DNA from 3 places in the Serratia symbiotica genome. Region 2 is predicted to be linked to each of the others. Evidence: predicted binding sites of a transcription regulator. Region 2 holds the regulator's gene; each other region holds the start of a gene.

The links. The regulator sigma-54, encoded in region 2, starts transcription at its own class of promoters, with help from an activator protein. The targets are predictions, from matches to a motif close to GTTGGCACANNTTTCGCTNT.
Positions count from the first base shown of each region.
Region 1: glnK (P-II family nitrogen regulator) is a predicted target of sigma-54. The motif match lies at 5,639-5,658, and genes of this name have one in related genera.
Region 3: glnA (glutamate--ammonia ligase) is a predicted target of sigma-54. The motif match lies at 5,350-5,369, and genes of this name have one in related genera.

Region 1 is NZ_CP050855.1:2,401,488-2,412,110, forward strand. It holds partial or broken gene SYMBAF_RS12040 (ISAs1 family transposase) at 1-314, shown strand, start outside; gene tomB (Hha toxicity modulator TomB) at 830-1,198, shown strand; gene SYMBAF_RS12050 (HHA domain-containing protein) at 1,250-1,453, shown strand; RNA gene ffs (signal recognition particle sRNA small type) at 2,155-2,251, opposite strand; gene SYMBAF_RS12060 (MGMT family protein) at 2,406-2,720, shown strand; gene tesB (acyl-CoA thioesterase II) at 2,806-3,669, shown strand; gene amtB (ammonium transporter AmtB) at 3,930-5,216, opposite strand; gene glnK (P-II family nitrogen regulator) at 5,251-5,589, opposite strand; gene SYMBAF_RS12080 (SmdB family multidrug efflux ABC transporter permease/ATP-binding protein) at 5,828-7,600, opposite strand; gene SYMBAF_RS12085 (SmdA family multidrug ABC transporter permease/ATP-binding protein) at 7,593-9,368, opposite strand; gene SYMBAF_RS12090 (Lrp/AsnC family transcriptional regulator) at 9,461-9,922, opposite strand; gene SYMBAF_RS12095 (DMT family transporter) at 10,048-10,623, shown strand, end outside.
Region 2 is NZ_CP050855.1:543,387-554,009, reverse strand. It holds gene panF (sodium/pantothenate symporter) at 1-880, shown strand, start outside; gene prmA (50S ribosomal protein L11 methyltransferase) at 892-1,773, shown strand; gene dusB (tRNA dihydrouridine synthase DusB) at 2,121-3,125, shown strand; gene fis (DNA-binding transcriptional regulator Fis) at 3,107-3,403, shown strand; partial or broken gene SYMBAF_RS02860 (transposase) at 3,590-3,889, shown strand; partial or broken gene SYMBAF_RS18060 (IS256 family transposase) at 3,926-4,724, opposite strand; gene npr (PTS phosphocarrier protein NPr) at 4,779-5,051, opposite strand; gene rapZ (RNase adapter RapZ) at 5,048-5,902, opposite strand; gene ptsN (PTS IIA-like nitrogen regulatory protein PtsN) at 6,035-6,496, opposite strand; gene hpf (ribosome hibernation promoting factor) at 6,656-6,943, opposite strand; gene rpoN (RNA polymerase factor sigma-54) at 6,968-8,401, opposite strand; gene lptB (LPS export ABC transporter ATP-binding protein) at 8,452-9,177, opposite strand; gene lptA (lipopolysaccharide ABC transporter substrate-binding protein LptA) at 9,184-9,723, opposite strand; gene lptC (LPS export ABC transporter periplasmic protein LptC) at 9,692-10,270, opposite strand; gene kdsC (3-deoxy-manno-octulosonate-8-phosphatase KdsC) at 10,267-10,623, opposite strand, start outside.
Region 3 is NZ_CP050855.1:3,162,874-3,173,496, reverse strand. It holds partial or broken gene SYMBAF_RS15695 (IS1 family transposase) at 1-5, opposite strand, end outside; partial or broken gene SYMBAF_RS15690 (group II intron reverse transcriptase/maturase) at 56-391, shown strand; partial or broken gene SYMBAF_RS15685 (IS3 family transposase) at 472-929, shown strand; gene SYMBAF_RS15680 (YshB family small membrane protein) at 984-1,106, opposite strand; gene glnG (nitrogen regulation protein NR(I)) at 1,221-2,633, opposite strand; gene glnL (nitrogen regulation protein NR(II)) at 2,636-3,691, opposite strand; gene glnA (glutamate--ammonia ligase) at 3,863-5,272, opposite strand; gene typA (ribosome-dependent GTPase TypA) at 5,639-7,462, shown strand; gene SYMBAF_RS15655 (glycosyltransferase family 2 protein) at 8,332-9,291, shown strand; gene SYMBAF_RS15650 (class I SAM-dependent methyltransferase) at 9,332-9,970, shown strand; gene SYMBAF_RS15645 (hypothetical protein) at 9,934-10,623, shown strand, end outside.

The DNA of each region.
Region 1 (10,623 bases), 1.5 Mb from region 2:
GTTTGGCAGAGCTAAATGAGAACCGCTTTGCCAGAGCAGTCAGAGGCCACTGGCGTATTGGGAACAGTCTGCACTGGGTACTGGATGTATTGATAAACGAGGATGCCAGTCTCATCTGCCGTGGAGAGGCAGCGGAAATTCTGTGCTGCATGCGCCACATTGCACTGAATATACTGCATACGGAAAAAACGAGAAAAGCCAGTATCTGGAGGAGACGTAAATTATCGAGTATGAATAGCACTTACCTGGAACAGATCCTTGCCGTCGGCTTTAGCTCGCTGGTTGAAAAGTGGGTATGTGTGTTCTCACCCTGATAATAATGGCCGCAGATTTTCTCCTGACTCAACATTGATGCATATGAAAATCAAAGTATTTTTTGTTAAATATTAAAGAAAGTGATTAATGATAGAATATCTGGGTAAGTTGTCAGCGTTGACCAGCAGACTGAATTTTTATTTAGCGCACGTTCATCATGGAAAAAACTCATTAGGAATATTTGATATAGTTATGAAGGCATTTACTTAATGAATTATCGTTATAAGCAAGCTAATTTTCACTGTCAGTCGGTATATAAACGCCAATGAATGCATCAGAAATAGGGTTATGTAGCGGGGACTTACCTATGAAATCATTGATAACACCCTTTAAATCAACTGTTGATGAATTGTAAGTTTACGTAATCACAACAGGTCAAACGCGAAAAAATGATTTATATTCATCCTATAAGAAACTTATAAAGTTAGCGTTAAGCTGCCTCCGTCGATGATGTAAATCAGCTTACTCACAGAGTGTTATCAACACCGAAATTATAACTTACGGAGGGGATGATATGGATGAGTATTCGTCTAAGCGACATGATATTGCTCAACTCAAATTCTTGTGCGAAAATCTGTACGACGAAGGCATCGCCACCCTGGATGACAGCTACCATGGGTGGGTAAACGATCCAACGTCTTTTGTCAACCTCCAGCTCAATGAGTTGATTGAACATATTGCTTCGTTTGTGATGAGTTATAAAATTAAATACATGGATGAAAGTGATCTGTCGGAGTTAGTCGAAGAATATCTCGATGATGCCTATATGCTGTTCAGTAGCTACGGTATCAATGATTCCGATCTTCGCCGCTGGCAAAAAACCAAAGCGAAATTATTCAGAATGTTCTCAGGAGAGGGCATCTGTACTACAATGAAAACTTAGGGATTTATTATTCCTCAACCTATTTTACGGTTTAAAAAATTAAAGGCCATCATGACTAAAACTGACTATCTGATGCGTTTACGTAAATGCACCACGATTGATACGCTAGAGCGTGTTATTGAAAAAAATAAGTATGAACTTTCCAACGATGAACTGGAGCTATTTTACTCCGCAGCCGACCACCGCCTTGCTGAACTCACCATGAACAAACTGTATGATAAAATCCCTACCGCCGTTTGGAAATATGTAAGATAATCCAGGCTACGATGCATTGGGCCGATACACTTATCGGCTTCAATGCCTGCCCTGATTTATTTTTTATATTATTGAATTACTGTGATTTCGTTCTATATGAGAACTCAAAAATATCTGCCCTCATTAATGGCGATAGGCTTTACGCATTAAATATAGCCTTAGCTAAATGATTATCGCTACGATTAAGCAATGGTTAATTCGTTATCCTTCAACTGGTAGGGTATAAAGCCATGGTAAAATAACCCTGGTCAAATTTGAACGCCATATAACGCGTCGAAAAATCCATCGGATAGGGGACGGTTGAATTCAGGCGGTGGCTTTCCACCAACACCAAACGGCTGATATCCCCCTCGGAAAATCGCACTATTACGCTGGGAAACACAGCAAATGGCATGAATCCGCCTAAGAATCGTCGTGCTGCATAAACACTGTTAATCTCGCTGCGACAGCAGTGAAACCTTTGCCCAGTGCTAAAATTTAATATAGCCGAAGGAAGTCTTCGGCCAGAGGTTGTCGCACCGTCGGAAACCGCTGGCTGACGACCAATGGCACCAGCGCACTATGCTTGTCAGACGGTAGAACTGCATGCCTTGGTGGGAGAGAAAGCGCTGAGGATAGTTAACATCCCAAGTGAGAATAAAAGTGTAATATCTAGAAATATAATGCACTGAATCTTGATTAATCACTGAATTTGGTGGAGGCCCTACCAGCTACATCCCGGCACACACGTTACCTGCTGCGGCTGCTTCCTTCCGGATCTGACCGAGTCCACAAGTTAGTGTTGCGGGAGAACCAACAAGGCCCCCATTGACGGCTTCTGTACTTTAAAGCGTTGGCATTATCAGTGATGGTTCGTCAAATAGCAAGCCAAGCAAAACCAACTGCTGTTTTCTTACTCGTTTCACCTATGGCATACTCTCTACCTGATATTTTACTCGCGCAGGAAAACAAAATGCACCCCGTAGCCCCCTCCTTTAGCCAACGCGTGTTCCATGTGGTGGCCGCCATTCCCTATGGCAAGATCACCACCTACGGTGAAGTGGCACGGCTGGCGGGATCACCGCGCGCAGCGCGTCAGGTCGGCGGTGTATTGCGACGTTTGCCGGAAGGCAGCACCCTACCCTGGCATCGGGTGATGAATCGCCATGGACAAATTTCGCAGCAGGGCGAAGACTTTCAGCGGCAGAGGCAGGCATTGCTCGAAGAAGGGATTATTTTCAGCACGCACAGTACTGTGGACTTTCAGCTATACGGCTGGTACCAATAAAATAGCCTTTGGGCGAAATGCAGAGGCTATTAATAGCAGGCTTTATCAGCAAAGCTGACGAGACGATTAAAGAGGCAATAATTTTATGGGGAAAGAATTGCATCGTCTCCTTGATCTATTGGATTTGGAGAAAATCGAAGAAGGGGTGTTTCGAGGACAGAGCGAAGATTTGGGATTACGCCAGCTATTCGGGGGTCAATTGATCGGCCAAGCGCTGTACGCCGCTAAGCAAACGGTGTTGGACGAGCGCAGCGTACACTCGTTCCACAGCTATTTTCTGCGCCCAGGCAACAGCAGCAAACCCATCCTGTATGAAGTGGAAAATTTGCGCGATGGCCACAGCTTTAGTACCCGCCGCATCACCGCCATCCAGCATGATAAACCGATCTTCTATATGACCGCCTCCTTCCAAAGCCGGGAGGTTGGCTTTGAACATCAGAACACCATGCCGAAGGTGTCGCTACCAGAAGGTCTGATGTCCGAGTCCGAAATCGCCCAGGAGCTGGCGCACAGGCTGCCGGAAAAGTTGCGTGAGAAGTTTATCGGCCAGAAGCCGTTGGAGATGCGGCCAGTGAAGTTCCACAACCCGCTGAAAGGCAGCGTGCAAGAACCGCACCGTTACGTGTGGTTGCGCGCCAATGGCAGCATGCCGGACGACCCGCATATTCATCAGCACCTGCTAAGTTATGCCTCCGATTTCCATTTGCTGCCGACGGCGCTGCAACCGCATGGCGTCGGCTTCCTAGAACCAGACATGCAGGTGGCCACCATCGACCACTCGATGTGGTTCCATCGTCCCTTCCGCATGGATGACTGGTTGCTGTACGCGGTAGAAAGCACTTCTGCCTCAGGTGCACGTGGTTTCGTGCGTGGTCAGATCTATACCCGCGAGGGGGTTCTGGTGGCCAGCACGGTGCAAGAAGGGGTAATTCGCCAGCACCGAACATAAGAAGCCACTGCCCATTTTGCATCGTTATTATTTTATATTATTGACCATGGCGGCGTCGCAGCCCCAAGACACGTAATCAAGGCAAAAGGTACAGGGCATAGAAGCCTATATTCAAGCCCGACATCGCGGATTACGGGCTTTTGTGGCGCGACCCGAAGGGCTGGAACCATTTTAACACGCCCCTAGGTTACCAGCCGCTTATTTGGGCTACCAAACCTCACGGGCCATTGCAAAACTCACGACCTGCCCTTCTACAAACGTTATGAGTTGTAAGCGCGCTCGCCGTGACTATTGACATCCAAACCTTCGTGCTCTTGTTCTTCCGCTACACGCAAGCCTACGATAACATCGGCCACTTTGAAAGCGATAAAGGCGGCAATGCCAGACCACACCAGGGTGATCACTACGCTTATTAGCTGGCTCCACACCTGGTGTCCCATGGTTACACCTTCTGCATAACCGATGCCGCCTAGTGAAGATGCGGTGAACACCCCCGTTAGCAGACAACCAACAATACCGCAAACGCCGTGCACGCCGAACACATCACAAGTATCATCCACATTCAGCCATTTCTTCAGCATGACCACGCCCCATAGGCCAGCAATGCCTCCCGCCAAGCCGATGAGCAGCGCTCCACCAACGCCGACGCTACCCGCAGCCGGGGTCACCGCAACCAAGCCAGCGATGCAGCCAGAACAGGCACCCAATAGCGAAGGCTTACCGCGCGCCATCCACTCAGCGAATATCCAAGAGAGAATGGCACCGGCGGTTGCAATTACGGTGTTCAAGAATGCCAATGCCGCAATGCCGTTGGCCGCGCTGGCAGAGCCAGCATTGAAGCCGAACCAGCCGATATACAGGATAGAGGCACCGGTAAATACCATCGGTAGGTTGTGCGGTTTGAACGCTTCCCTACCAAATCCGACGCGCTTGCCCAGCAGGTAAGCACCGATCAAACTTGCGCTGGCGGCGTTGATGTGCACCACAGTACCGCCAGCAAAGTCCAGCGTGCCATCAGCCGCCAAGAAACCGCCGCCCCATACCATGTGCGCAATCGGCAGGTAGGAGAGGGTGAACCAAATGGCGGCGAAAATCACTACCGCAGAGAACCGGATGCGCTCGGCAATCCCCCCCACTACCAGCGCCACGGTAATACAGGCGAAGGAACATTGGAAAGCAACATGGATCATCTGATGGAAAGTGCCGATAACGCTGTCTATGCCGATCCCTTTCAGCATCGCCATCTGGAAACTACCCAAAAACGCATTGCCCTCGCTGAAGACTAGGCTGTAACCGTATAGCACCCATAGCACGCACACTAGAGCAAAAGTGATAGAAACCTGAGTCAGCATGGAAAGCACGTTCTTGGAACGCAGCAAACCGCCATAAAACAGCGCAATGCCCGGCAACGTCATGAACAGCACCAAAGTGGTGCAAATCATCATGAATGCGTTGTCAGCCTTGTCTGCGACCACCGGAGTGGCCAGAGCAAAAGAAGGTACCAATGCTACCGTGCTCAAGCTCAATATGGATAAAAATTTTTTCATTATCAATCCATTCCCATTGCTTAAGAGCCTGTAATTACAGTGCTGCTTCGTCTGTTTCGCCGGTGCGAATGCGAATGACATGCTGCAATTCGGCAACGAAAATTTTGCCGTCGCCGATTTTTCCGGTATAGGCAGCTTTGCTAATGACATCAATCACGTCATCCAATTGGTCGTCGGCAATGGCGATGTCAATCTTTACTTTAGGTAGGAAGTTGACGCTGTATTCTGCGCCACGATAAAGCTCAGCATGTCCTTTCTGGCGGCCAAAGCCTTTCACTTCAGTGACAGTCAGCCCCTGAATACCTACAGCGGATAAGGCTTCACGCACATCCTCCAGCTTGAATGGTTTGATCACTACGCTCACCAGCTTCATAATTGTTCCTCTACTAAAAAGCTCAAACTCACCCTGATACAGTACTTATCAAGCAAAAACTATGCCATAAATGGTTTAGTACGTGAATTCAGCAAATGACTCGGTGAACCGACAACCTTGAGTCATGTAGCGCCTTACCGCCAGTCATCACTCAAATATTGCACACCATTTTGGTGCGTAATGCTTCGGAAAAAGGCGCAGAAGGGACTTGAGGAACCGCGCCCCACTCCCCTGGGGATCAAGCGGATTGGCTTTCCTCGCGAACCGCCAGCGCCTCACCCACCTGTTGCAATTGATACATCTGGTAGTAGCGCCCCTGCTGCCCCAGCAGTTGCAGATGATTGCCCTGCTCCACCACGTGGCCACGGTGGAGCACCAGAATTGAGTCAGCATCGACGATAGTCGATAAACGGTGAGCGATCACTATCAGCGTGGTGCGCTCACGGATCAGACGCAGCGCATGCTGGATGGCCTGCTCGGTTCCCGAATCAATGTTGGCCGTCGCCTCGTCGAGGATCAGGATCTGCGGTGCCTGCACCAGTACCCGTGCCATCGCCAGCAGTTGTTTTTGGCCGACCGACAAGTTATTACCTTGCTCGCCCAGCCTGGTGTGAATGCCCTGTGGGAAGCTGCGGACCAGATCGGCCAACTGCACCGTCTCCAGCGCCTGCCAAACCGTTTTTTCGTCGATATTACGCCCTAACGTGATATTGGCCAGCACCGATTCGGCGATCACCGCTGGCTCCTGCTGCACCATTGCCATACCCTGACGCAGCGTGCGATGCGATAGACTGGACAGCAGACGGCCGCCAAGGCGCACCTCGCCTTCATTGACTGGGTAGTAGCCCATTAGCAGGTTGGCCAATGTGCTCTTGCCGCTGCCGGTGTGGCCGACTAGCGCCGTGAAACCGCACGAAGGCACCGACAATGAAATATGCTGCAACACCTTTTTATCCGCGCGATAGGCGAAACTCAGGTCTTTAACATCAATGCTGCCGCTGGTCAGCGGATGAGTTTCCGTACCATAACGCTGTTGGCAGCGATCCATCAGTTCAAAGACGCGTTCACCAGCCACCAGCGCCTGCTGCAAAATAGACTGCTGCGAGGTCAGCTCGATCAGCGGTTCATTCAAGCGCCCCAAATAATTGATAAAGGCATACAATACGCCGGCGCTTATCACACCTTCACCGCTCAAGCCGAACAGCATCAGCAGGCCGCACAGCACCAGCATCGAAAACAAGCTAAGTAGTGGCCGCAGTAGAAAACCGTCCAGCCGCAGAGTTTGCATGCGCGCGGTGTAATGCCTTTTACTGGCTGCGCGCAGGCGCTCACCAAAGCGGATCTGCTGACGGAATTGCTGAATGACACTCATGCCGTTAATCACTTCATTAAAACCGTCGTTGATATCCGCCAGATAGCTGCGCACCCGCCGCACGATCGGCGCACTGTAGTACTGATAGATGCCCATCACCACAAGTACTGCCGGGAAGATGCAGATCGCCACCAGTGCCATGCGCCAGTCGAGGAGGAACATTGCCACCAGCATGGTACCGATCAACGCGGCGCTTTTCAGCACCGTGGAGACCACCATCACGTAAAGATCCTTGATAACCTCGGTATCGTTGGTAACGCGCGAGATCAACTGCCCGACCGGCTGGGTGTCGAAGGCACTGAGCGGCTGGCGCAGCGCGGCGTCCATCACATCGGTGCGCAAACGCTGCACCACCCCCACCGCCGCCTGATTGAACAACAGCGCCTGGAAATAATGCAACGCCGCCGCCAGCAGTTCTAGCAGTACGTAGGTCGTCGCCAGCCCGCCGACGATTGCCAGCGGCAGTTGCCCTTTGGCAACGTAGTGATCGATAAAATAGCTGATCAAGATTGGCCCAGCGACTTCCGCCGCTGCCGCCACCCACAGCATCAACACCGCAATCCCCAGCGGTTTGCGGTATGGCGAACCGTAAGCCAGCAGCCGTTTTAGCGTCGGCCACAGCTTTTGCACTTTATTCATTGGCTAACGCTTCCTCACCGCAGTCCGGCACTTCATCCAGCGCCGCCTCCAACTGCTGGTAGCGGTACATATCGCGATACCAACCTGGCTGAGTCGCCAGCGCTGGGTGTTCACCGCGCTGCACCACGCTACCATGCTGCATCACCAGGATCTCGCTAGCTCCGGTCAATGCCGACAGCCGGTGCGCACTGATAATCACCGTGCGATCCTGCCCCCAACGGCGCAAGTTATGCAGAATTTGGTGCTCAGTACGACCATCTACCGCTGAAAGTGCATCGTCGAGGATCAGGATCTCTGTGTCCAGTAACAGCGCACGGGCGATGGAAATACGCTGCTTCTGACCACCAGAGAGCATCACACCGCGTTCGCCCACTTCAGTTTCATAGCCCTGTGGCAGACGCAGGATATCCTCGTGCACGCTGGCCAGCCGCGCCGCCTGTTCAATTTGCTCTTGCGTCGCTCCCGGATTGCCTAGCGCAATATTGTTCGCCACGCTGTCGGAGAATAAGAATGGCGTCTGACTGACCACCGACAACCGCAAACGCCAATCATCAAGCTTGACCTGGCTCAGCGGCAAGCCGTGGTAGCTTATCTGACCAGCGTCAACGTCGAACTGGCGCTGGATCAGCGATAACAGCGTCGATTTACCGGCCCCCGTTGGCCCGCACAACCCCAGCATCTGCCCAGGCTCTAGCCTCAACATGACCTTGTACAACACAGACAGCTTACTCTCTGGGTAATGGAATGCTCGGATATCCGCCACCAATACGCCACGGCCAGCAGGCAGCGGCAGTTGACCATCTTGTACCGTCGGTGCCTCTGCAAGCAGGCTACGGATGCGGCTGTATGCGGCACTGCCGCGTTCAACGATATTGAACATCCAAGCCAGCGCTAACATCGGCCAAATCATCAGGCCGAGATACATCACAAAGCTGGTCAACTGCCCCAGCGTTAGAGAACCGTTCACTACCATCCAACTGCCGCCGCCAATAGCCAACAGATTGGAGGTGCCGATGGCGATATAGATCGTCGGGTCAAAGCACGCGTCAACCCGCGCCACATGCATGTTCTTCGCACCTGTCTGCACCGCCACTTCGGCGAACCGCTTGGACTGGTGATCCTCCAGACCAAAGGCTTTGATCATGCGGATGCTGGTCATACTTTCCTGCGCCTGATCGTTCAGGCGGGAAAACGCCGCCTGTGCTGATTTAAAGCGCTGATGCAGTTGGTCGCCGTAATATTTGATGACGATCGCCATCAGCGGCATTGGGATCAAAGACAGGAGCGTCAGTTGCCAACTGATTTGGGTGCTCATCACCACCAGCACTATCACCCCCATCACTAGTGAGTCCACCAGTGTCAACACACCTTCACCAGCAGCAAACACCACCCGATCCACGTCGTTGGTGGCACGCGCCATCAGATCGCCAGTGCGGTGACGCAGGTAGAAAGCCGGGTTCTGGTGACTAAGCTGGCGGTAGAAATTCTCGCGTAGCTCGACGGCCAACTGGTAAGACGCGCCAAACAGCAATACCCGCCACAGGTAGCGCAGCAGGTAAACAATAATCGCGGAACCAAACATCAGCCCCAGCCATGCCATCAGCACGTCGGTCGACATCTGTTTTTCGGTGACACCATCCACGATAATGCCTACCAGCTTGGGCGGTAACAGTTGCAGAATAGCGATAACGATCAGCAACACCACTGCCCCCAGGTAGCGGTGCCATTCTCGGCGGAAATACCAACCGATTTGAGCAAATAATCTCACGCAGTTTGATTCCAGGATTGAATAGGTTTTATCTTTTGCTCTGCTCCAGCACAGCAGGATACCACCGATTCAGCGTCAGTTTGGTGAACTTTTCACTCTGGCACTGGCAGCGCGGTGGTATATTTGATTTTCTCCATGGCGAAGCTGGAAGTGACATCGACCAGGCCTGGCACGCCGTTGACTAGCCGCTTGTAAAAGATGTCGTAGCTCTTCATATCCGCCACTTCCACTTGCATCAGGTAGTCGTATTCACCCGCCATGCGGTAGAACGCTAACACCTCGGGAATTTGGGCAGTCAGTTGAACAAACGTCCGATACCACTCGCTGCTGTGCTGCTGGGTTTTAATCAGCACAAAGGCCGTCAGCCCTAGACCCAACTTTTCGTTGTCCAGCAGCGCCACTCGGCCACGGATATAGCCTTCATCCTCCAGCCGCTTCAGCCGTTTCCAGCATGGAGTGGAGGTTAAATTGACCGCTTCGGCCAGCGCCTGTAGCGATTGGGTGCAGTCCTGCTGCAACATACATAGCAGCTTACGGTCTGTTTTATCTAGCATATCGCCAATCCAGAGAAAATTTTTCTCCATTTAAACAAAAAAGAAGGTTGAAAAGCAACATTCTTTCCTAATTATTGCCGTACTCTATGGGTACTGTCCTTCATAATAGGTAGCCAATCGCTGAGATGACGAGTAAAATTAAGAATACGGGAATAATTATCATCTTATTCACGCTGGTTGCCCTCACATGGGGTACCACATGGATGGCAATGAAAATTGCCGTCTCCACTGTCCCCCCCATTTATGCCACTGGATTACGTTTTCTGGCGGCTTCACCGCTCTTAATACTATTGAGCTATTTCACCCGGACACCGCTGTTATTTCCCAAAGGCAACCGAGTATTTCAACTTTGGGTGTGCATCGCCTATTTTGCTATCCCTTTTACGTTGATGATTTATGGTGAGCGCTATGTTAACTCAGCATTGGCTTCAATTATTTTTGCCAATATGCCTGTCGCTGTATTGATGACCTCCGTTTTATTATTAGGGGAACGCGTGAGTATGACGCAATTGGCGGGACTGATTCTTGGCGTCGGCAGCCTGGCTGGCATTCTGTGGCTAGAGTCAGCCAATAGCGGAGAAACACGGTGGCCCGGCGTGCTAGCGCTGTTAGCAGCGGTGCTAATTCATGCCGTTATGTATGTATTATGTAAAAAGCGTGGGCAAAAAGTCTCCGTACTGACCTACAATACCTTACCTTGT
Region 2 (10,623 bases):
TCTGGTGATGCTGCTTGGCACTGTCTTACTGCTGGGAGCGGTGATCCACGCCGCCGGTGGATTGCACCACGCGATAGATAAGCTACAGCAGATCGACCCGGCGCTAGTGTCGCCTCAGGGCGGTGATCAGATCCTCAGCCTACCATTTATGGCCTCATTTTGGGTCTTGGTGTGCTTCGGGGTGATTGGCCTGCCCCACACTGCCGTGCGCTGTATCTCATATAAAGACAGCAAGGCGGTACATCGCGGTATCATTCTTGGCACCGTGGTGGTGGCACTACTGATGCTCGGCATGCATCTGGCTGGCGCACTGGGCCGCGCGGTGTTGCCGGATCTGAAAATCCCTGATCAAGTGATCCCAACGCTGATGGTCACCGTGCTGCCACCTTATGCTGCTGGCATCTTTCTGGCAGCACCGCTGGCGGCAATCATGTCCACCATCAACGCCCAATTGTTGCAATCTTCCGCCACCATCGTCAAAGATCTTTATCTTGGCGTGCGACCGCATCACATACACAACGCGCGGATGATAAAGCGTTTATCCAATCTGACCACCTTGATCCTCGGCTGGCTGGTGCTGCTGGCAGCCTGGCATCCACCGGAAATGATCATCTGGCTGAACTTGCTTGCCTTCGGCGGGCTAGAAGCGGTGTTCCTGTGGCCGTTGGTACTAGGGCTATATTGGCAACGCGCCAATGCTCAGGGGGCGCTTAGCTCAATGGCATCAGGTGCGGTATGCTATACGCTATTGGCCAGCTTTGGCCTTCAGCCAGCCGGGCTACACCCTATCGTGCCTGCTCTGTTGCTTAGCCTGCTGGCGTTTTATATCGGCAACGTTGTTGGCGAAAAACGTCGTGTGGCGTCATCCTTACCCTCTTGAAGAGAATTGCTATGCCTTGGATCCAACTAAAACTCAACACTATCGGCAGCCAGGCTGAAGACCTGAGCGATGTGCTAGTGGAAAGCGGCGCGGTGTCGGTGACCTTTCAAGACACACACAATAACCCGGTGTTCGAACCGCTGCCGGGAGAGACCCTGCTGTGGGGCGATACCGATGTGATCGGCCTGTATGATGCCGAAACCAACATGGCCGAGGTGGTGGCGATGCTGGAACAACACCCCTTGCTGGGTGCGGGTTTCCGCCATCAGGTTGATCAATTGGAAGACAAGGACTGGGAGCGCGAGTGGATGGACAACTTTCACCCGATGCGCTTCGGCGATCGCCTGTGGATCTGTCCAAGCTGGCGCGATGTACCTGATCCAGACGCGGTCAACGTGATACTCGATCCTGGCTTGGCGTTTGGCACCGGCACCCATCCAACCACCGCGCTCTGCTTGCAGTGGCTGGACGGCCTCAATCTGGCGGGCAAAACCGTCATCGACTTTGGCTGTGGATCCGGCATTCTCGCGATTGCTGCGCTGAAGCTCGGTGCAGAACGCGCTATCGGCATTGACATCGATCCCCAAGCCATTCAGGCCAGTCGTGATAATGCACAACGTAACGGTGTTTCAGAGCGCCTGGCGCTGTATCTGCCAAATGACCAGCCGGCCGAACTCCTGGCGGACGTGGTGGTGGCAAACATTCTGGCTGGCCCGCTGCGCGAACTGGCACCGTTGATCGGCTGCCTACCCAAAAGCGGTGGTCATCTGGGCCTGTCCGGCATACTGGCCAGCCAAGCGACAAGCGTGGCAGAAGCTTACGAAGAGCAGTTTGTCCTCGACGCAATTGCCGAGCGTGAAGAATGGTGCCGCATCACTGGCTGTCGTAAATAGCACCTACAGCGAAATATCACGAAATCCACCCAGCTATACCGGTGGATTTTTACTTGTCCTCCGCCCCAGAGATGAACGCCCCGACAAAGGCCGACAATCCAGACCAAAGGATAAAATGACCGAAAATACCGATAATATCCCTTGCAATGGCGAATATTTTAACGCCTACAAAAACAAACAGACAAATACAAGTTACTGATAATAAACAATAATATCCTCGTGAATTACCATAAGGCACATTTTTTATAATGAATTAAGGTTAATTGCTCAAAACTTGGCCTTTCATCTCAACGCAAAAATGCGTAATATACGCGCCCTTGCGGACCAGTATGGTTTACTCTTTGTCTATGCGCATTGGACACTACCAGCTTACAAATTGCCTGATTGCCGCCCCGATGGCCGGTATCACCGATCGTCCGTTTAGAGCGTTATGTCATACGATGGGTGCTGGGATGGCTGTATCCGAAATGCTCTCCTCTAACCCAGAGGTGTGGCGAACGGATAAGTCGCGTCTGCGCATGGTGCATAGCGATGAACCTGGGCTCCGTTCCGTGCAGATTGCTGGGTGCGATCCAGATGACATGGCCGCTGCGGCACGTATTAATGTGGCCAGTGGCGCACAGATCATCGACATCAATATGGGTTGCCCAGCTAAGAAAGTGAACCGGAAGCTTGCAGGGTCTGCTTTGCTTCAGTATCCAGATCTGGTTAAACAGATCCTCCACGCGGTAGTAAATGCTGTGGATGTGCCGGTGACACTTAAGATCCGCACTGGCTGGGCACCAGAACACCGTAACTGTGTAGAAATTGCCCAACTGGCCGAAGACTGTGGTATACAGGCCCTGACTATTCATGGCCGAACCCGTGCCTGCCTGTTCAACGGCAACGCGGAGTACGATAGCATTCGGGCAGCTAAGCAGAATGTCTCCATACCAATTATCGCGAATGGGGACATTACTGATCCGCATAAAGCCAGAGCAGTGCTCGACTACACCGGGGCTGATGCCCTGATGATAGGCCGAGCGGCTCAGGGGAAACCCTGGATCTTCCGGGAAATCCAGCATTATCTGGACACTGGGGAGCTGCTGCCACCGATGCCACTTGGTGAGGTAAAGCGCTTGTTGATAAAGCATATTCGGGAATTGCACGGCTTTTACGGCCAAGGCAAGGGAGCCCGGATTGCCCGTAAGCACGTGTCCTGGTATCTTCAGGAACATGCCCCGAATGACCAGTTTCGGCGCACATTCAACGCCATAGAGGATGCCAGCGAACAGCTGGAGGCGTTGGAGGCATATTTCGAAAATCTTAGCGTAAAAAAAGAGCTGACAGAACTATGTTCGAACAACGCGTAAATTCTGACGTACTGACCGTTTCAACAGTTAATTCACAAGATCAAGTGACTCAAAAGCCTCTGCGTGACTCAGTGAAACAAGCACTGAAGAACTATTTTGCTCAACTGAATGGTCAAGACGTTAATGATCTGTATGAACTGGTGTTGGCTGAAGTTGAACAGCCACTGTTGGACATGGTGATGCAATACACCCGCGGCAACCAAACCCGTGCTGCTCTGATGATGGGCATCAACCGTGGTACGTTACGTAAAAAACTGAAAAAATACGGCATGAACTGATACTAGTTAGTTAACATGTTGAAAAAAGGCGCTTTTACCTTGTTTGGTTAGCGCCTTTTTCTTCTATGTTTATACATGAATTTCCGAACAATGCACAAAGCATAAAAACAAGGGCGAGCCTGTCATTTAAATTGTGTAATTGCCTGTTTTTGATATGTTCACTCCAACAACGGAGACAGGCAAATTATGGACGACAAGAAACTCAGAGCCCTTGCGGCGGAACTGGCTAAAGGCCTTAAAACCGAAGCCGACCTCAATCAGTTTTCCCGGATGCTGACGAAATTAACCGTCGAAACAGCGCTCAATGCGGAACTGACTGACCATCTCGGGCATGAGAAAAATGCACCTAAAACCGGCACCAACACCCGCAATGGCTACTCGTCAAAAACGCTGCTCTGCGATGACGGCGAGATCGAACTGAACACGCTGCGTGACCGTGAAAATACCTTAGAACCGCAACTGATTAAGAAAAACCAGACACGTATTAGACCCTGTAAATAATTCTGTGTAACTGCCAGCGTATTAAAGGTGATCACTCAGGCGGTCACCGAACTCGATAATAAAACGACTCATCGCCCGCCGCCAGTTCTGGATCGGCATACTCCATTTTTTTGACGCATCCTTGATTGCCAGATAAATCACTTTTCGCACCGAGTCGTCTGTCGGGAACACTTTGCGCTTCTTGATGGCTGCGCGGATCACGCTGTTCAGCGATTCGATGGCATTCGTCGTGTAGATTGCCTTGCGTATATCGGGTGGATAGCTGAATTTTCCCAGTGTGCACGTCAGCTTTTGCTGATTTGCGGGTATCTGTCGTCCCAGGCCTCCGCGAACTTATCCAGTGCCATCAGCGCAGCCGCTTCAGTCGGTGCCTGGTAAACCGTTTTCAGCCCGCCTGTGATGGCTTTGTAGTCTTTCCACGCCACGTATTTCAGGCTGTTACGCAGCATGTGGATGATGCACAGCTGGATATGCGTCTGCGGATAGACGCTGTTTATCACATCCGGGAAGCCCTTCAGACCGTCCACGCAGGCAATCAGTTGTCCTGAAGGCCACGATTTTTCAGCTCCGCCAGCACATTCAGCCAGAACTTTGCGCCTTCATTTTCGGCCAGCCACATCCCCAGCAACTCTTTCCGGCCTTCGGTGTTGATACCCAGTGCCAGGAAAACGGCTTTGTTTATTACGCTGCCATTCTGGCGGACTTTTATGACAATACAGTCCAGACAAACAATGGGATAGAGATTATCCAACGGTCTGCTACGCCAGGCGGTTACCCGGTCAATAACGGTATCGGTGACTTTCGATATCAGCGTCGGAGTATGGGCATTTACACAATTTTCGGTACAGGCTCCGTTGAGCGTTTTTTCTAAAGATCAGTCTTCATCAAAGCCAGAGTTGAACAGCTCGACCACGGCGGCTAGCGCTTTCACTTCGTCCGGGCCGGTCGCTTCAACTTCTATATGCCGCCTCTGGGCGGAATCCAGCATCAGCAGTGCGATGACGCTGCTGGCCTCGGCCTCGATGCCGCTGTCGTTACGCAACATCACCTCGGCGTCGAAACTTTGCACCAGCTCGAACAGCTTTATCGCCGGGCGGGCATGTATGCCCAGCTTGTTTTTAATTTTAACCGTTTGCCTGACCGTCACTGTTTGCGTTTTTCCAGCGTGCGATGGCGCGATTGCACGTTCTTGCCACGTGAGCGGAAGTAATCGGCCAACTGTTCCGCTACGTAGACCGAACGGTGTTTGCCGCCGGTACAGCCTATCGCTACTGTCAGGTAACTGCGGTTGTTGGTCTCCAGCATCGCTAGCCACTGCTCCAGATAGCTACGCGTCTGGTAGATAAAGTTGTGCACTTCGGTATGGCGATCGAGGAACGATGCCACCGGTTTGTCTAGACCTGTCATCGGCCGCAGCTTAGGATCCCAGTGCGGATTCGGTAGGAAGCGCACGTCGAACACGTAGTCGGCATCGATCGGGATGCCGTGCTTGAAGCCGAAGGATTCAAACACCATGGTCAGCTCACGCTCGCGTTTGCCCAGCAGGCGGGTGCGTAGCATTTCGGCCAGTTCATGTACTGACATTTCCGAGGTATCGATGATCAAATCGGCCCGTGAGCGCAACGGCTCAAGTAAGTCGCTTTCTTCATCAATAGCGCTTTCCAATGACAGTTTTTTGCTGGAGAGTGGGTGTAGGCGTCGGGTATCACTGTAGCGGCGAATCAGCGTATTGCGATCAGCGTCGAGGAACAGTAGCTGTGGTGAGAAGCTGCTCGGCAGTTGAGTCATGGCGTATTCGAATACCTCCGGCGATTCCGGCATGTTGCGTACGTCGATGCTCACTGCGGCGGAGCTGTTGCGTTCCGCTAGCGTATTGGCAAGCTGCGGCAGTAACACTACAGGCAGGTTATCAACGCAGTAAAAACCCATGTCCTCCAGCGCCCGCAAGGCGACGGATTTCCCTGAACCGGAACGGCCGCTGACAATCATCAGCACCATGTGGTTACTCCCCTGCTATTTTGGTGGCATCCATTACCACTGCTAGAAACATTATTAATTTCGGCAAGAGCCGGGATCCATCATGGTGAAACAGTATCCACTATCCTGACGGTAAGTCACGTTAGCGAGATATCACTCAGTGATGATTTGGTAAAGTTCTTCGTCACTCTGCGCCGCACGCAGACGGCGGCATACGCTTTTATCGGCCAGGCGTCTGGCGACTAGCGATAAGGTATGCAAATGTGTTTTGCACTGATCGGCTGGCACTAACAAAGCGAACAGCAGATCAACCGGTTGGTTGTCGATGGCATCAAAGGCAATAGGTTGGTCGAGACGAATAAACACGCCAACGGCCTGCGATGTATCCTCTTCCAGTTTGCCATGGGGAATGGCGATACCGTTGCCGATACCGGTGCTGCCCATGCGCTCCCGGGTGAGCACCGCGTCAAACACCACCAGCGGCGGTAGGTTGAACTGAATGGCCGCCAGTTCGCTGATAATCTCCAAAGCCCGCTTTTTACTGGCGCAGTGTACCGCGCTTTTAGTGCACTCGATGTTTAGCACCGAGCTTAATTGCCTATATTCGTTGTTCATCTCATCTTCACTTAAAACCACGTACCAGAGCATTGCCCAGCAAGGTGATTTTTCGCCTGTTTTAACCCTGGTTACCATATGGCGCGTTACCCAACAGGTAACGCGCTGATCACTGAAGTTGCCTTAAGCATGATCCCAGATGGAAAAGGGGTCAGAATGTCAGTGTTGCTTCAGTTTATCTTTATGTTTACTCAATTGGCGTGCCAATTTGTCCATCAGTGTATCAATTGCTGCATACATATTCTCGTCTTCCGAAGAGGCGTGCAACTCGCCACCATTCACATGCACCGTCGCTTCCGCGATTTGCTGCATTTTTTCCACACTTAAGACAACATACACCTGATTGATACGGTCGAAATAGTGTTCGAGTTTGGCAAACTTATTGGTGACGAACTCGCGCAATGGTTCGGTGATATCGATGTGATGTCCAGTAATGTTGAGCTGCATAGTGTCTTCCTTCTCTAATAGAGGTCAAACCAACTGTTTACGCTGGTTCGATGGCGGGATGGATAAAGACTCTCGGTATTTGGCGACGGTACGCCGCGCCACGATGATCCCCTGTGCGGAAAGCAGGGTGACCAGTTTACTGTCGCTAAGTGGTTTGGCGGGGTTTTCCGCCGTAATCAATTTCTTCACCAGTGCGCGGATCGCCGTTGAGGAGGCTTCGCCACCGCTGTCGGTATTCACATGGCTGGAAAAGAAATATTTCAACTCAAAAATACCGCGCGGGCTGTGCAAAAACTTCTGCGTAGTGACACGCGAAATTGTCGATTCATGCATCTCCACGGCTTGGGCGATATCTGCTAGTACCATGGGCTTCATCAATTCTTCGCCCTGTTCAAAGAATGCCTGCTGCTGATCGACGATGCAGCGGGTGACCTTCAACAGGGTTTCATTGCGGCTTTCCAGACTTTTAATCAGCCACTTGGCTTCCTGTAGGTTACTGCGAATAAACTGGTCATCGGCTTCATTGCGTGAACTGTTGCCCAGCGCGGCGTATTGCTGGTTGATCTTCAGATGCGGAACGCTATCGGCGTTAAGTTCAACCATCCATTTATCCTGCGCTTTGCGCACTAGCACGTCTGGAATGACGTATTCCGATTCATCGGTAATGATCGACTGCCCTGGGCGTGGATCGAGCGACTGAATCAGCGCTATCACCTCTTTTAGTGTATCTTCTTTTAGCCGGGTTGACCGCATCAAACTGCGAAAGTCGTGGTTGGCTAACAAATCAAGATGTTCGCTGATGACCAACCGGGCCTCGGCCAGATACGGTGTACCTTTGGCGTATTGGGAAAGCTGCACCAGCAAGCAGTCGCGTAGATCGCGGGCGGCAACGCCGACCGGATCAAAACGCTGTATACGCTTCAATACCGCTTCGACTTCGGCCATGGTCACAGTTTCGTCACCCATGCTCTCTAGGATCTCTTCCAGCGGCACGGTGAGATAGCCGGTGTTGTTGACTGCATCAATGATCGAAGTGGCGATGGCGCTATCGGTATCGGAAAACGGCGTCAGTCCCAGTTGCCACATCAGGTGATCTTGCAATGTCTGGGTGGTTTCCCCCTGATACAATAGCCGTTCGTCGTCGCTGTAGTCGGTGCTAGTGCCGGAAGAAGAACTGGCGGTGTAGAACTCATCCCAGGTGGCGTCCAATGGTAACTCTTCAGGTATTTCCTTCTGTTCCAGTGCCTCGCGGGTATCCAGACCTTCGATGTCTTTGGATGCTGTGGTATCGATTTCATCATGCAGATCGCTCTGCTCAAGCAGGGGATTACTCTCCAACGCCAACTGTATCTCTTGCTGAAGCTCCAGTGCGGACAATTGCAACAGGCGGATAGCCTGTTGCAATTGTGGGGTCATGGCCAGTTGTTGGCTGAACCTGAGTTGCAAGCCTTGCTTCATAATCTTCAGTTTACTTCCGTTAACCGTTGTGCTTCATGACGCGCTGGTACTCAGAGGCGGAATGCTTCGCCTAAGTAAACACGTTTCACCTGCTCATCAGCCAGAATAGCATCCGGCGTGCCGTGGGCAATCAGTTTGCCCTCACTGACGATATAGGCGCGTTCACACACATCCAGCGTCTCGCGCACGTTGTGGTCGGTGATCAGCACGCCCAGTCCACTATCACGTAAGTGCTCGATGATCTTCTTGATGTCGATAACGGAGATCGGATCAACTCCGGCGAAGGGTTCATCCAACAGGATGAATTTCGGGTTGGCAGCCAGCGCGCGGGCGATCTCGACGCGGCGGCGTTCACCACCGGACAGCGCCTGGCCCAGGCTATCGCGCAGGTGGGTGATGTGAAACTCTTCCATCAGTTCTTTGGCGCGGTCTTCGCGCTGCTCGCTGGTGAGATCGGCACGGATCTCCAGCACCGCCATTAGGTTGTCGTATACGCTCAGGCAACGGAAAATCGAGGCCTCCTGCGGCAGATAACCGATGCCACGGCGCGCCCGGGCGTGTAGCGGCAGCAGGCTGATGTCTTCTTCGTCGATCACGATACGCCCGGCATCACGTTGCACGATACCGACCACCATATAAAAGGTGGTGGTTTTTCCAGCACCGTTCGGCCCCAGCAAGCCGACGATTTCGCCGGATTTCACCTTAAGGCTGACGTCTTCAACAACTTTGCGGCCTTTGTAGGCTTTTGCCAGGTTTTCTGCGATGAGTGTAGCCATAAATGATTAGTTACTCTTATTTTGCCCATTTTTGTCTTGCAACTGTGACGGCACCAGAACCGTGGTCACGCGTTTGCCTTTATCGCTAAACGCCTGCATTTGCTGCTGTTGTACCAGATAGGTGATGCGATCGCTTTTCACATTGCTGTCGAGTTGCTCCAGATAGGCATTGCCCGTTAGGGTCACCAACTGCGTCGCAACGTCATAACGCACTTTCTGCGCGTGACCTTTTACCGGCTTGCCACTGTCCTGCATCTGATGGAAGGTGACTGGGTCGCCAAACGCTTCAATATAGGTTTTGTTCTGATCGCCGCCCGGGTGGGTGACGACCACCTTGTCCGCACGGATATCGATGGTGCCTTGTTTGATCACCACGTTATCAGTGAAGGTGCTAACGTTGTTTTGCATATCCAGCGACTGTTTGAGCGAATCGATGGCGACTGGCTGATTGGCGTCGGATTTAAGCGCCAGGGCAGGCGCGCTGGTGACCAAAATTACGCTTGCGATCAACAGATTACGGAGTGGTTTTTTGATTCTGAATTTCATAGTTGGTCTTAACCTTATCAATCAACTCAGCGGTTTTGGCCCGCAGATTTCCACGCATTTTCATGCCGTTAGAGGTAAAATTTGTTCCGTAAAGCGTCACTTCTTCATCGGAAGACACATCCTGGGTGATCAGATCCACCTGAGCATTGTCGGTTTTAATTTTTTCCAACTGCGAGGTGGCGGTCAGGCTGTCCACTTCGACATGGCCGTAAAGATACAGTATCCGGTTTTTAGTCAGTTTGGCGCGATCGGCGCGCACTGACCAGGTTGCCAGCGCATCTTTATCGAACAGCGTCATTACTGGCTGGGTAAACCAGCTCAGTTCACCTGTGGTATAATATTTCACGTCTTCCGCCACCAACTTGTAGCTCAGCTTGCCGACTGGGTTGTACACCACGGTGACTGTGTGCTCACTCTGATACGTTGGTGTCTGATCGTTGACCGGCTGCGGTGCAGTGTCATCGCTGAAATCCGCCATATTCCAGCCGATCAGTGCCAACGCGATTACGGCCAGCAGGAGGGTGATCCACAATTTGGTTTTGCTCATATCGACAGCCCTTTGGCCCCCTCCAGCTTATTTTGAGCCAAAAGAATTATGTCACACAGTTCGCGCACCGCACCGTGACCACCGACAATGCGGGTCACATAGTGAGCTTTTGGTGTCAGCAAGGGGTGCGCGTCCGCCACGGCGACCGCTAAACCCACCTGCGCCATCACTGGCCAGTCGATCAGATCATCGCCGATATAGGCCACCTGAGCCGCCGTTAGCGAGAGTTTTTCCAACAGGTCGTGGAAAGCTAAACGCTTATCGGACTGTCCCTGATACAGATGGCTGATGCCGAGGGTTTTCGCCCGGTCTTCCAGCAGTTTGGCGGAGCGGCCAGTGATGATCGCCACCTC
Region 3 (10,623 bases), 730 kb from region 2:
TTTTTGGGTCTTCCACCCAAGTTGCGGAAGACCCATTTTTACATCGGTACTAACATATCAGTTCGTTGATTTTAAGGCCAAAGTGTTCAGTTATATCGATCGCGTGGTGTTTTGGACGCTGGCTCACTGGCTGGCCCGCAAATACCGTATAGGTATTGCATCCCTGATGAAGTGGTGGTGTAAATCACCGAAACCGGGCCAGAGTAAGACGTGAGTTTTATTTGGTAAAACCAATAACGGCAAGCTCAATGGTGAAATATTGTACCGGTTGGTCGGGCAAGGCAAGAAGCTGTTCCGTTGGCGTTTGCCTGAAGGTAATCCTTATCTGAGGACAGAAGTCAGAAACACATCGCGTTTTACTGAAGTGGCAATGGCGTTCGCCAGCATTTAAATGGAGAGCCGGATGCGCTGAAAGGTGCACGTCCGGTTCGGAGAGGAGAGGCAGGGAAATAGTCCGACTACGCCCTGCCTCTTACTCTACTACGTACCTGGTAGGGCCGGCTCTATCTGGCCGTGGTCATCGATCTGTTTGCCCGTAATGTGGTGGGCTAGCCAATGAAACCGACGCTGTCGCGTGAACTTGCACTGGATGCACTGCTGATGGCCGTCTGGCAGCGTAAAACTGCCGAAAGCGTGATGGTGCACAGCGATCAGGGCAGCCAGTATGGTAGTGATGACTGGCTGCGGTTCTGCCGGGGCAATAATCTGACCCCGAGCATGAGCCGCCGTGGCAACTGTTGGGATAATGCTGTGGCAGAATCGTTCTTCAGTTCGCTAAAAAAAGAACGTGTCAGAAAGCGAATATATAAAACCCGGGACATGGCCCAGGCGGATATCTTCGATTACATTGAATGTTCTACAACCGAACCTGGTGCCACAGTCATCTTGGTGGCGTCAGCCCTGAGGCCTTCGAAAAGGCCTCACCGTGAGGACAGAAAATGTCTACCGGAACGGGGGCACTCCAGTTTTGAGCGGCTATTTTGTTAACTGAAGAAGTTAATTAGCGTGGCGCACAGCACCGCAGCGATCGCCACTTGCGGATTATGGCAGGCGGCAGCGCCAAGCTCCGCGCCTTGGGAAATTAATTCGATGAATGAACCCTGCATCGTTAGCCTCCTATCTACGTGTGCGACCCGATCATACCGCGTTGGTACGCGCTGTAAAGCCTGAGTGTGCTGGTTTTTTGTACGTGTTATGGAAAGATTTTATAATCGACATGGCTAATCCATACCCAGTTCTTTCAGCTTGCGGGTCAGGGTGTTTCTCCCCCAACCCAGCAGCCGTGCGGCTTCCTGCTTATGCCCCTGGGTGTGGCGTAGCGCCGTAGCGAGTAGAGTGCGCTCCAATTCGGGCAGCACTTCCGACAGCAGGTCTTGATGACCGGAATGCAGCGCGTGATCGGCCCACTGAGCTAATAGCGTTGCCCAACTACCTGGCGTGTTGTGGTCGCCACTTTCCGGCTTGGTAGTTTCAAACAACTCGCCTGGCAGATCCTGGAGCAGCACCTCCTGTCCGGCGGCCATCACCGTCAGCCAGCGGCAGGTGTTCTCCAACTGGCGCACGTTGCCCGGCCAGGGTAGGCGAGTTAGGGCGGTTTCGGTTTCTGGATGCAGATTCTTCGCTTCTACGCCCAGTTCTTTGGCTGTGATTTGCAGAAAGTAGCGTGCTAGCCGTGGGATATCCTCACAGCGCTCACGCAGCGGCGGCAAATGTACGCGGATAACGTTCAGGCGGTGGAATAGATCCTCACGGAATTTGCCTTCCCGCACCCGCAGTTCCAGATTCTGATGGGTGGCAGCGATGATGCGCACATCGACCTTGACTGGCGCATAGCCGCCGACTCGGTAGAACTGACCGTCCGCCAGTACGCGCAGCAAACGCGTCTGTACATCCAGCGGCATGTCACCGATTTCATCGAGGAACAGCGTACCGCCATCAGCCTGTTCAAAGCGGCCTTGTCGGATCTGATTGGCACCGGTGAAGGCCCCTTTCTCGTGGCCGAACAGCTCGGACTCGATCAAATCTTTGGGGATTGCGGCCATATTCAGGGCAATAAACGGTGATTTGGCGCGTGGGCTATGGCGATGTAGGGCATGAGCGACCAGCTCTTTGCCGGTGCCCGATTCGCCGTTAATCAGCACGCTGATCGACGAGCGCGAAAGGCGACCGATGATACGAAATACGTCCTGCATCGCTGGGGCTTCGCCGATGATGTCCGCCGCAGGATCGTTGGTCGATTGGTTGCGCGTTGGCTGCTGCTGCTCCTGATAATGGCTGATAGCACGTTCAACCAACGCTACTGCTTCGTCGATATCGAAGGGCTTGGGCAGGTAATCGAAAGCTCCTTGTTGATAGGCGCTGACGGCAGCATCCAGATCTGAATGCGCGGTCATTATGATGACCGGAAGCATCGGGTGACGCTGTTTTATCTGCCTGAGCAGCGATAAACCGTCTATCCCCGGCATACGGATATCGGACAGCAACACGTCAGGCGTTTGTGTTGCCAAAGCTTCCAGCACGTCATCGCCGTTGCCGAAGCTGATGCAGTTCACACCTGCACCAGCGAGCGCGCGCTCAAGCACCCAGCGGATGGAGCTATCGTCATCGACGATCCAGACAGTCCCTCGTTGCATAGCTACCTCGACTTATGAATAGGCAGGTAGACCGAGAATTCGGTATGACCGGGCCAACTGTTAAATTCAATTTTTCCGCAATGTTGATCGATAAGATTACGGGCGATGGATAATCCCAGACCGGTACCGCCTTCACGGCCACTGACCATCGGGTAGAACAGGGTATCCTGCAACTGTGCTGGCACGCCGGGGCCGTTATCTCCAATATCGATGCGTGCCGCCAGCCGGTGGCGAGTGCCATGCAGGGAGATCTGGAACGCGGTGCGGGTACGCAGCGTGATGATGCCGCCTGCATCACCCAGCGCCTGCAAGGCATTGCGGGTGATGTTCAATAGCACCTGTTCTATTTGCTCTGGGTCGTGGGTGATGTCAGGCAGGCTCGGGTCGTAATCGCGCACCAGCTTGACGTTATACGGCTTTTCCAATGACACCAACTGGAAAACTCTCTCCACCACCTGATGGATGCTTTGGGTGATGTACAAGCTCGGTCGTTGAGGCCCCAGCAGGCGGTCAACCAGGTTGCGCAGGCGATCAGCCTGTTCAATGATCACTTTAGTGTATTCGGTCAGTGCTGGATCGGGCAGCGCCTTAGCCAATAGCTGGGCTGCACCGCGCAGGCCACCGAGCGGATTTTTGATCTCATGAGCCAGACCACGCACGAGATCACGGGCGGCGATCTGCTGAGCATGTTGCAGTTGTTCCTGGCTTAGGCGGCGCTGGTTGTCCATCGGTGCCAGCTCGATCAAGATATGGCCCTCAGGCAACGCTTGGGCAGTTAGAGAAAGGATATGCGCGCGTCCATCGACCACCAGAGTTACTTCGTTGTCGGTGAAGCCCTGGCCAGCATGCAGGCTCTCACGCATCAGAGCAATATCCAGTGAAAAATAGCCGAGTAAATCGGGCAGCGGCGTGCCGAAAAGTTTACGGAAACTTTGCGCCAGTAGCTGCTGTGCCGCTGGGTTAGCGTAGTGAACCGCAAGCTGATTATCCAACAGCAGGATACTGTTGATGAGAGAATTAAGGATCTGCCCTGCATCGGGCAGTTGGCCAGTGGCCATACGGCAGACTCCTGCACCTTTTTAGTGCGCCTGTTCTACTCCATCCGTGATGGTTGTTGTACGGAATAGTTTTGCAGAAAATACGGTGGAGAAGAGACCTATCCTAAGATGGGCTAAAAGTGTCCACGGCAACATAAAAGTGGGTGCCGCCCGCAGACGGCACGGTATAGCTTAAACGCTGTAGTACAACTCGAACTCAACCGGATGTGGTGTCATGCGAACGCGATCCATCTCTTCCTTACGCAGTTCGATATAAGCATCGATCGCATCGTCGGTGAATACGCCACCACGGGTTAGGAACTCGCGGTCTTCGTTCAGTGCTGTTAGGGCTTCATCCAGAGAACCCGCCACTTTTGGGATCTCAGCCTCTTCCTCCGGCGGTAGGTCATACAGGTTTTTATCCATCGCATCGCCAGGGTGGATCTTGTTGATGATGCCGTCCAAGCCAGCCATCAGTAATGCGGCGAAGCACAGGTATGGGTTGGCCGCTGGGTCTGGGAAACGAGCTTCGATACGGCGTGCTTTGGGGCTGGCGACCACCGGGATACGGATGGAGGCGGAACGGTTCCGAGCTGAGTAAGCCAACATCACTGGCGCTTCGTAGCCTGGCACCAAACGCTTGTAAGAGTTGGTAGTCGGGTTGGTCAGGGCATTGATCGCTTTAGCGTGTTTGATGATGCCGCCGATGTAGAACAAGGCTATTTCAGATAGGCCACCGTATTTGTCGCCAGCGAACAGGTTGTTGCCATTCTTGGACAACGACATGTGGCAGTGCATGCCGGAACCGTTGTCACCGAATATGGGTTTCGGCATGAAGGTTGCAGTTTTGCCAAAGGCGTGTGCCACGTTGTGTACCACGTATTTATAGATCTGAATCTCGTCGGCTTTCTTGGTCATGGTGTTGAAGCGAGTAGCCACTTCATTCTGACCTGCGGTCGCTACCTCGTGGTGGTGTGCTTCAACCACCAGACCCATTTCTTCCATGGTCAGACACATGGTAGAACGGATGTCTTGTGAAGAATCGACCGGGGGAACCGGGAAATAACCGCCTTTCACCGCCGGACGGTGGCCTTTGTTGCCGCCATCGTAAGTGGTGCCGGAGTTCCATGCGCCTTCGATATCGTCGATAGCGACATGGGAACCACGGAGGCTGCTGCCGAAACGAATGTCATCGAACAGGAAGAACTCTGGCTCTGGGCCGAACAGCATGGTGTCGGCAATACCGGAAGAACGCAGGAAGTCTTCTGCACGTTTGGAGATGGAGCGCGGATCGCGATCGTAGCCTTGCATGGTACCCGGTTCGAGAATATCGCAGCGAACGATCAAGGTGGATTCTTCGAAGAATGGATCCAGTACCGCCGTGCTGGCATCGGGCATTAACACCATGTCAGATTCGTTGATGCCCTTCCAACCGCCGATTGAGGAACCATCAAACATTTTACCTTCTTCGAAAAAGTCGGCATTCACCTGATGAGCCGGGATGGTGACATGTTGTTCCTTACCCTTGGTGTCGGTGAAACGCAAGTCTACGAATTTCACTTCATGCTCATGTAGCATCGTCAAAACGTGTTCAGCGGACATACTTACTTCTCCCGGATTTATCATTGTCGTCGTCGTGACGAATCTATGGAACTGGCTTTCTTGCCTTTGAAAAGGGTAAAGCGAAAACTGTGCCAACTTTTCATCAGTACTTTTGCCGATTTGCTGTGCGGGTTTTGCACCCTTCCAGCTTGCACGATCACCCCTGCAAAGCACTGCCATGGTGCGATTTGAGTCAAATATAGCACCATTATGGTGCGGTTGTACGCCGATGGTGCTTTTTGCCCCGTGAAAGGGCTTGCAAACTGACCGCTACGCTATTGTTTATAAGAAGGGTGGTGATCTTGTTCAGTCCCTCGCTTAATACGTGTACAATAGCGCGCTATTTCTAATGCCAGAGGCAAAGCTGTGATCGAAAATTTGCGTAACATTGCCATTATTGCCCACGTTGACCATGGTAAAACCACCTTGGTTGATAAGCTGCTGCAACAATCCGGTACTTTCGGAGAGCGAGTAGAAGCCACCGAACGCGTAATGGACTCCAACGATTTGGAGAAAGAGCGTGGGATTACCATCCTCGCAAAAAACACCGCCATTAATTGGAAGGACTACCGCATCAACATCGTGGATACCCCAGGACACGCCGACTTCGGCGGTGAGGTAGAGCGAGTGATGTCAATGGTTGACTCGGTGCTGCTGGTTGTGGATGCAATGGATGGCCCTATGCCGCAAACCCGCTTTGTGACGAAAAAGGCCTTTGCCAACGGCCTGAAACCGATCGTGGTCATCAACAAGGTTGACCGTCCTGGCGCGCGTCCTGACTGGGTTGTTGATCAGGTGTTCGACTTGTTTGTTAACCTTGATGCGACCGACGAGCAGCTGGATTTCCCAATCATCTATGCATCCGCTCTGATGGGTATCGCTGGGACTGATCATAACGACATGGCGGAAGACATGACCCCGCTGTATCAGGCGATTGTTGATCATGTATCGGCACCGCAGGTTGAGTTGGAAGCGCCGTTCCAGATGCAAATATCTCAACTGGACTACAACAACTACCTAGGCGTGATCGGCATTGGCCGCATCAAGCGCGGTAAAGTGAAGCCAAACCAGCAGGTCACTATCATTGATAGCGAAGGCAAAACTCGCAACGGTAAAGTTGGCAAAGTGCTGGGTCACATGGGTCTAGAGCGTATTGAGTCTACTTTAGCTGAAGCGGGTGACATCATTGCCATCACCGGTCTGGGCGAGTTGAACATCTCCGACACCATCTGTGATACTGCCGCAGTGGAAGCACTGCCAGCATTGTCTGTGGATGAACCGACCGTAAGCATGTTCTTCAACGTCAACACTTCGCCGTTCTGCGGCAAAGAAGGCAAGTTCGTGACATCACGTCAAATCCTTGAGCGTTTGAACAAGGAATTGGTGCACAATGTGGCACTACGCGTTGAAGAAACCGAAGACGCTGATGCGTTCCGCGTATCTGGCCGTGGCGAGCTGCACCTGTCTGTTCTGATTGAAAACATGCGTCGTGAAGGTTTCGAACTGGCGGTTTCCCGTCCGAAAGTCATCTTCCGTGAAATCGATGGTCGCAAGCAAGAGCCGTTCGAAAACGTCACGCTGGATATTGAAGAGCAGCATCAGGGTTCTGTGATGCAGGCGATGGGTGAGCGTAAAGCGGACTTGAAAAACATGGACCCAGACGGCAAAGGCCGTGTGCGTCTCGACTACGTGATCCCAAGCCGTGGTTTGATTGGTTTCCGTAACGAATTCATGACTATGACCTCCGGTACCGGTTTGCTGTACTCCACCTTTAGCCACTACGACGATGTGCGCCCAGGTGATGTAGGGCAGCGCCAGAACGGCGTACTGATCTCTAATGGTCAAGGTAAAGCGGTAGCGTTCGCGCTGTATGGTCTGCAAGATCGCGGTAAACTGTTCTTGGGCCACGGTGCGGAAGTGTATGAAGGCCAGATCATCGGTATTCACTCACGTTCCAACGACTTGACCGTCAACTGCCTGACGGGTAAGAAGCTGACCAATATGCGTGCTTCTGGCACTGACGAAGCGACAACCTTAGTTCCGGCCATCAAAATGACCCTGGAGCAAGCTCTGGAGTTTATCGATGATGATGAACTGGTAGAAGTGACGCCAACCTCGATCCGTATCCGTAAGCGTCATCTGACGGAAAACGATCGCAAGCGTGCCAGCCGTGGCTCTAAAGACGCTTAATCGCTGAATTAGCTATGCTCAGGGCGCGATTCTCGCGCCCTGATTTTTTCTTCCGCAATCCCCCATTTGTGCGACGTTTCTCTCTGCCCCCTAATTAATCTTTTCTCTAACAGTGAAATTTTATCGGCTGATGAGGAGAGGATTATTCCGTATCTATTTGGTTATATACAGATTTTAAACCTGTGCTGGGTGTATGGAGCCATCATGAGCGGCTCGCCACTATCGCTGAACATTTTGATACCGGAAGAATACCGTCTGATAAATAATCAAGCCGAGATCTCAAAAAGTGCATGGAACTAAAGTCGGTGTGCTTGCAGTACTCTCAAACACCGATCGCCTGCACTGTAACAATTACTGACCGCAGCACGACCCTGAAGTCGCTGCCGCTGCAGACCATCTATATCTGCCGTAGGATCTCGGCGTGTGCAAGCTAGACACCAATATCTATCAGCATGTGCTGAACGCGGAAAACACGCCGCCTAATGTTAATAATAATTTGATTATTATCCTGAGAGTATCGCTGCTGCACAAGCGTTGGGGATCAAAGCTGTATGGGTCATCGATCGCAAAATTGTACCTACAGATTTTCATGAGAGTATAAAAAGTTGTGAAAAATCCTATATAACATGAACTTAATGCTTATTGATTTATTTAAAATATATATATATTTCAATACTATACATTAAAATAACATTTTTTGTTTTTTAATTGTTGTAATGAGATCTGTCTGATTGTAACATTTATTGGCATTGGTTTGTCGAGAGTACTCAGAGGTGCAAGGGGCAAGGATGATTCTCATGGCTTATTTGAGCAGGTGTAAAAAACATCAACTTTATTTATGAATAAAATCATTGAGAATTAAAAAAGTAATGAAACTAATAATTCAAATACCTTGTTTCAATGAAGCAGAAACCCTTTCTACGACATTGTCTGATTTACCACGAGTAATGGCTGGGTTTGACTCTGTTGAGTGGCTGATTATAGATGACGGAAGTCAAGATAATACCGCTGAGATTGCAAGATTATGTGGTGTCGATCATGTGGTGCGTCATACGGGAAATCAAGGGCTTGCTAAAGCCTTTATGACCGGACTAGATGCGTGTTTAGAGCTAGGCGCTGATGTTATTGTGAATACTGATGCTGATAATCAGTACAACGCTGATGATATTCCTGCGCTAGTAGAACCTATTCTACAGCATCAAGCAGAAATGGTGATTGGTGCTCGCCCAATATCTACGATAGAACATTTTTCTCCAATAAAAAAATTACTTCAAAAAATAGGCAGTTGGGTTGTTAGAATTGCGAGTAAAACAGATATACCTGATGCGCCAAGTGGTTTTAGAGCGATGACGCGATCCACTGCTCAACGATTGATGGTATTTAATGACTATACCTACACATTAGAGACTATTATTCAGGCTGGGCAGAAAAACATAACAATAACGTCTATTCCTGTTCGTGTAAATGAAGATCTTCGACCTTCTCGTCTAATAAAGAGTATACCTTCTTATATTAAGATAAGCATTATTACTATCGCCAGGATTTTTATTATTTATCGACCATTTCGATTTTTTGGATATATCGGTATTATTTTGTTTAGCATAGGTTTTTTATTAGGGCTACGGTTTCTATATGCATTTATTAGTGGTGAAGGTTCTGGTCATATTCAATCACTTATACTTGCTTCAGTGCTACTGGGAATGGGGTTACAAACAATACTTATTGCTTTTGTCGCGGATCTCTTATCAGCAAATCGTAAAATTTTAGAGGATATTCGTTTACGGGTTTTAAATTTGGCAAAATATGATTGCAACCGAAGTGATGATTAAAATCTAAGTTTGCAGATCAACTAAGGGTTATCTAGTGAGCATGAAGATTTCTGGCGGTGTCGAAGAAAATGGCGTTGTTGTAGGAAATTCTTACGACAAATATGGCTCAAAAAACCCTATTGTTAAGAAGATGATGAAGGGGTTTAAATCTGCCCTATCAGATCTCGTCCTAGAATCATCGCCTTTGTCGATCCATGAAGTAGGGTGTGGGGAAGGATACTGGGTTCTACAATGGAACAAGTTAGGATTCAATGCCAGGGGGTGCGATTTCTCTAGTCACTGTATTGATATTGCGAAAGAAAATGCTATTGCTTGCGAAGTATCCCCGGAAAAATTTAATGTTTGTAGTATTTATGAACTGGATCAAGCACGCGATACAGCGGATTTAATAGTTTGTTGTGAAGTACTTGAACACTTAGAGCATCCAGAGGCTGCTTTGGCCGCTCTTCAACGTGTCGTAGGGCAAAGTTTAATTATCAGTGTGCCAAGAGAGCCTATTTGGTGTGGGCTTAATCTGGCCCGTGGTAAATATCTTTCTCAGTGGGGCAATACCCCTGGGCATCTGCAGCATTGGTCTAAATCAAGCTTTATCCACTTGGTTTCTAAATACTTTGACGTTGTTAAAGTCAGAAGTCCTTTACCATGGACCATGCTTCTTTGTCGGCCCTCTGCTCGATGACTGTAACCCCTGTTTTAAAACGAACTCTGCATTGGATGGGTAATGGATTGGCAATCATAGGTATTTTCTTCGTCATCCTACGATTGTATAGAGATTGGCACGTTCGTGATCTTTCTTACATTAGCCTAAATATTTGGCTCGCTGTTACCTGTCTTGCCATATTCTACTGTTTTGACAGTTTCCTACTGGCTTTTGCCTGGCGCAGGATATTGAAAAGTTTAGGTGTTGATGTTAGTCGTGCTTGGTCTATTAAAATTTATGGCATATCCCAGTTAGCAAAATATGTTCCTGGTAACGTTTTTCATATTGCGGGACGGCAAGCCTTGGGGATGTCTGCCGGTATTTCTGGTGGTATTTTAGCGAAATCAACGGGTTGGGAAATTGGATTGATATCTGTTTCTGGTGCGGTATTTTCGTGGCTAGTATTACCTTTATTAATTCCCTTTGTAACTTTGCCTACAAGTATTGCTTTAATACTGCTAACGATAGTTGGGTTAGGATACATTCTATATAGATTTTTTAGCTTTCACCTATTTTTGGCGTTCATATATCAAATCTCATTTCTTCTTATTTCTGGTGGAATATTCGTTATTCTTCTGGGAGCGCTTGTTCAGAATGAAGGGGGGGAGCATCTACAAGCGTGGATATTTATA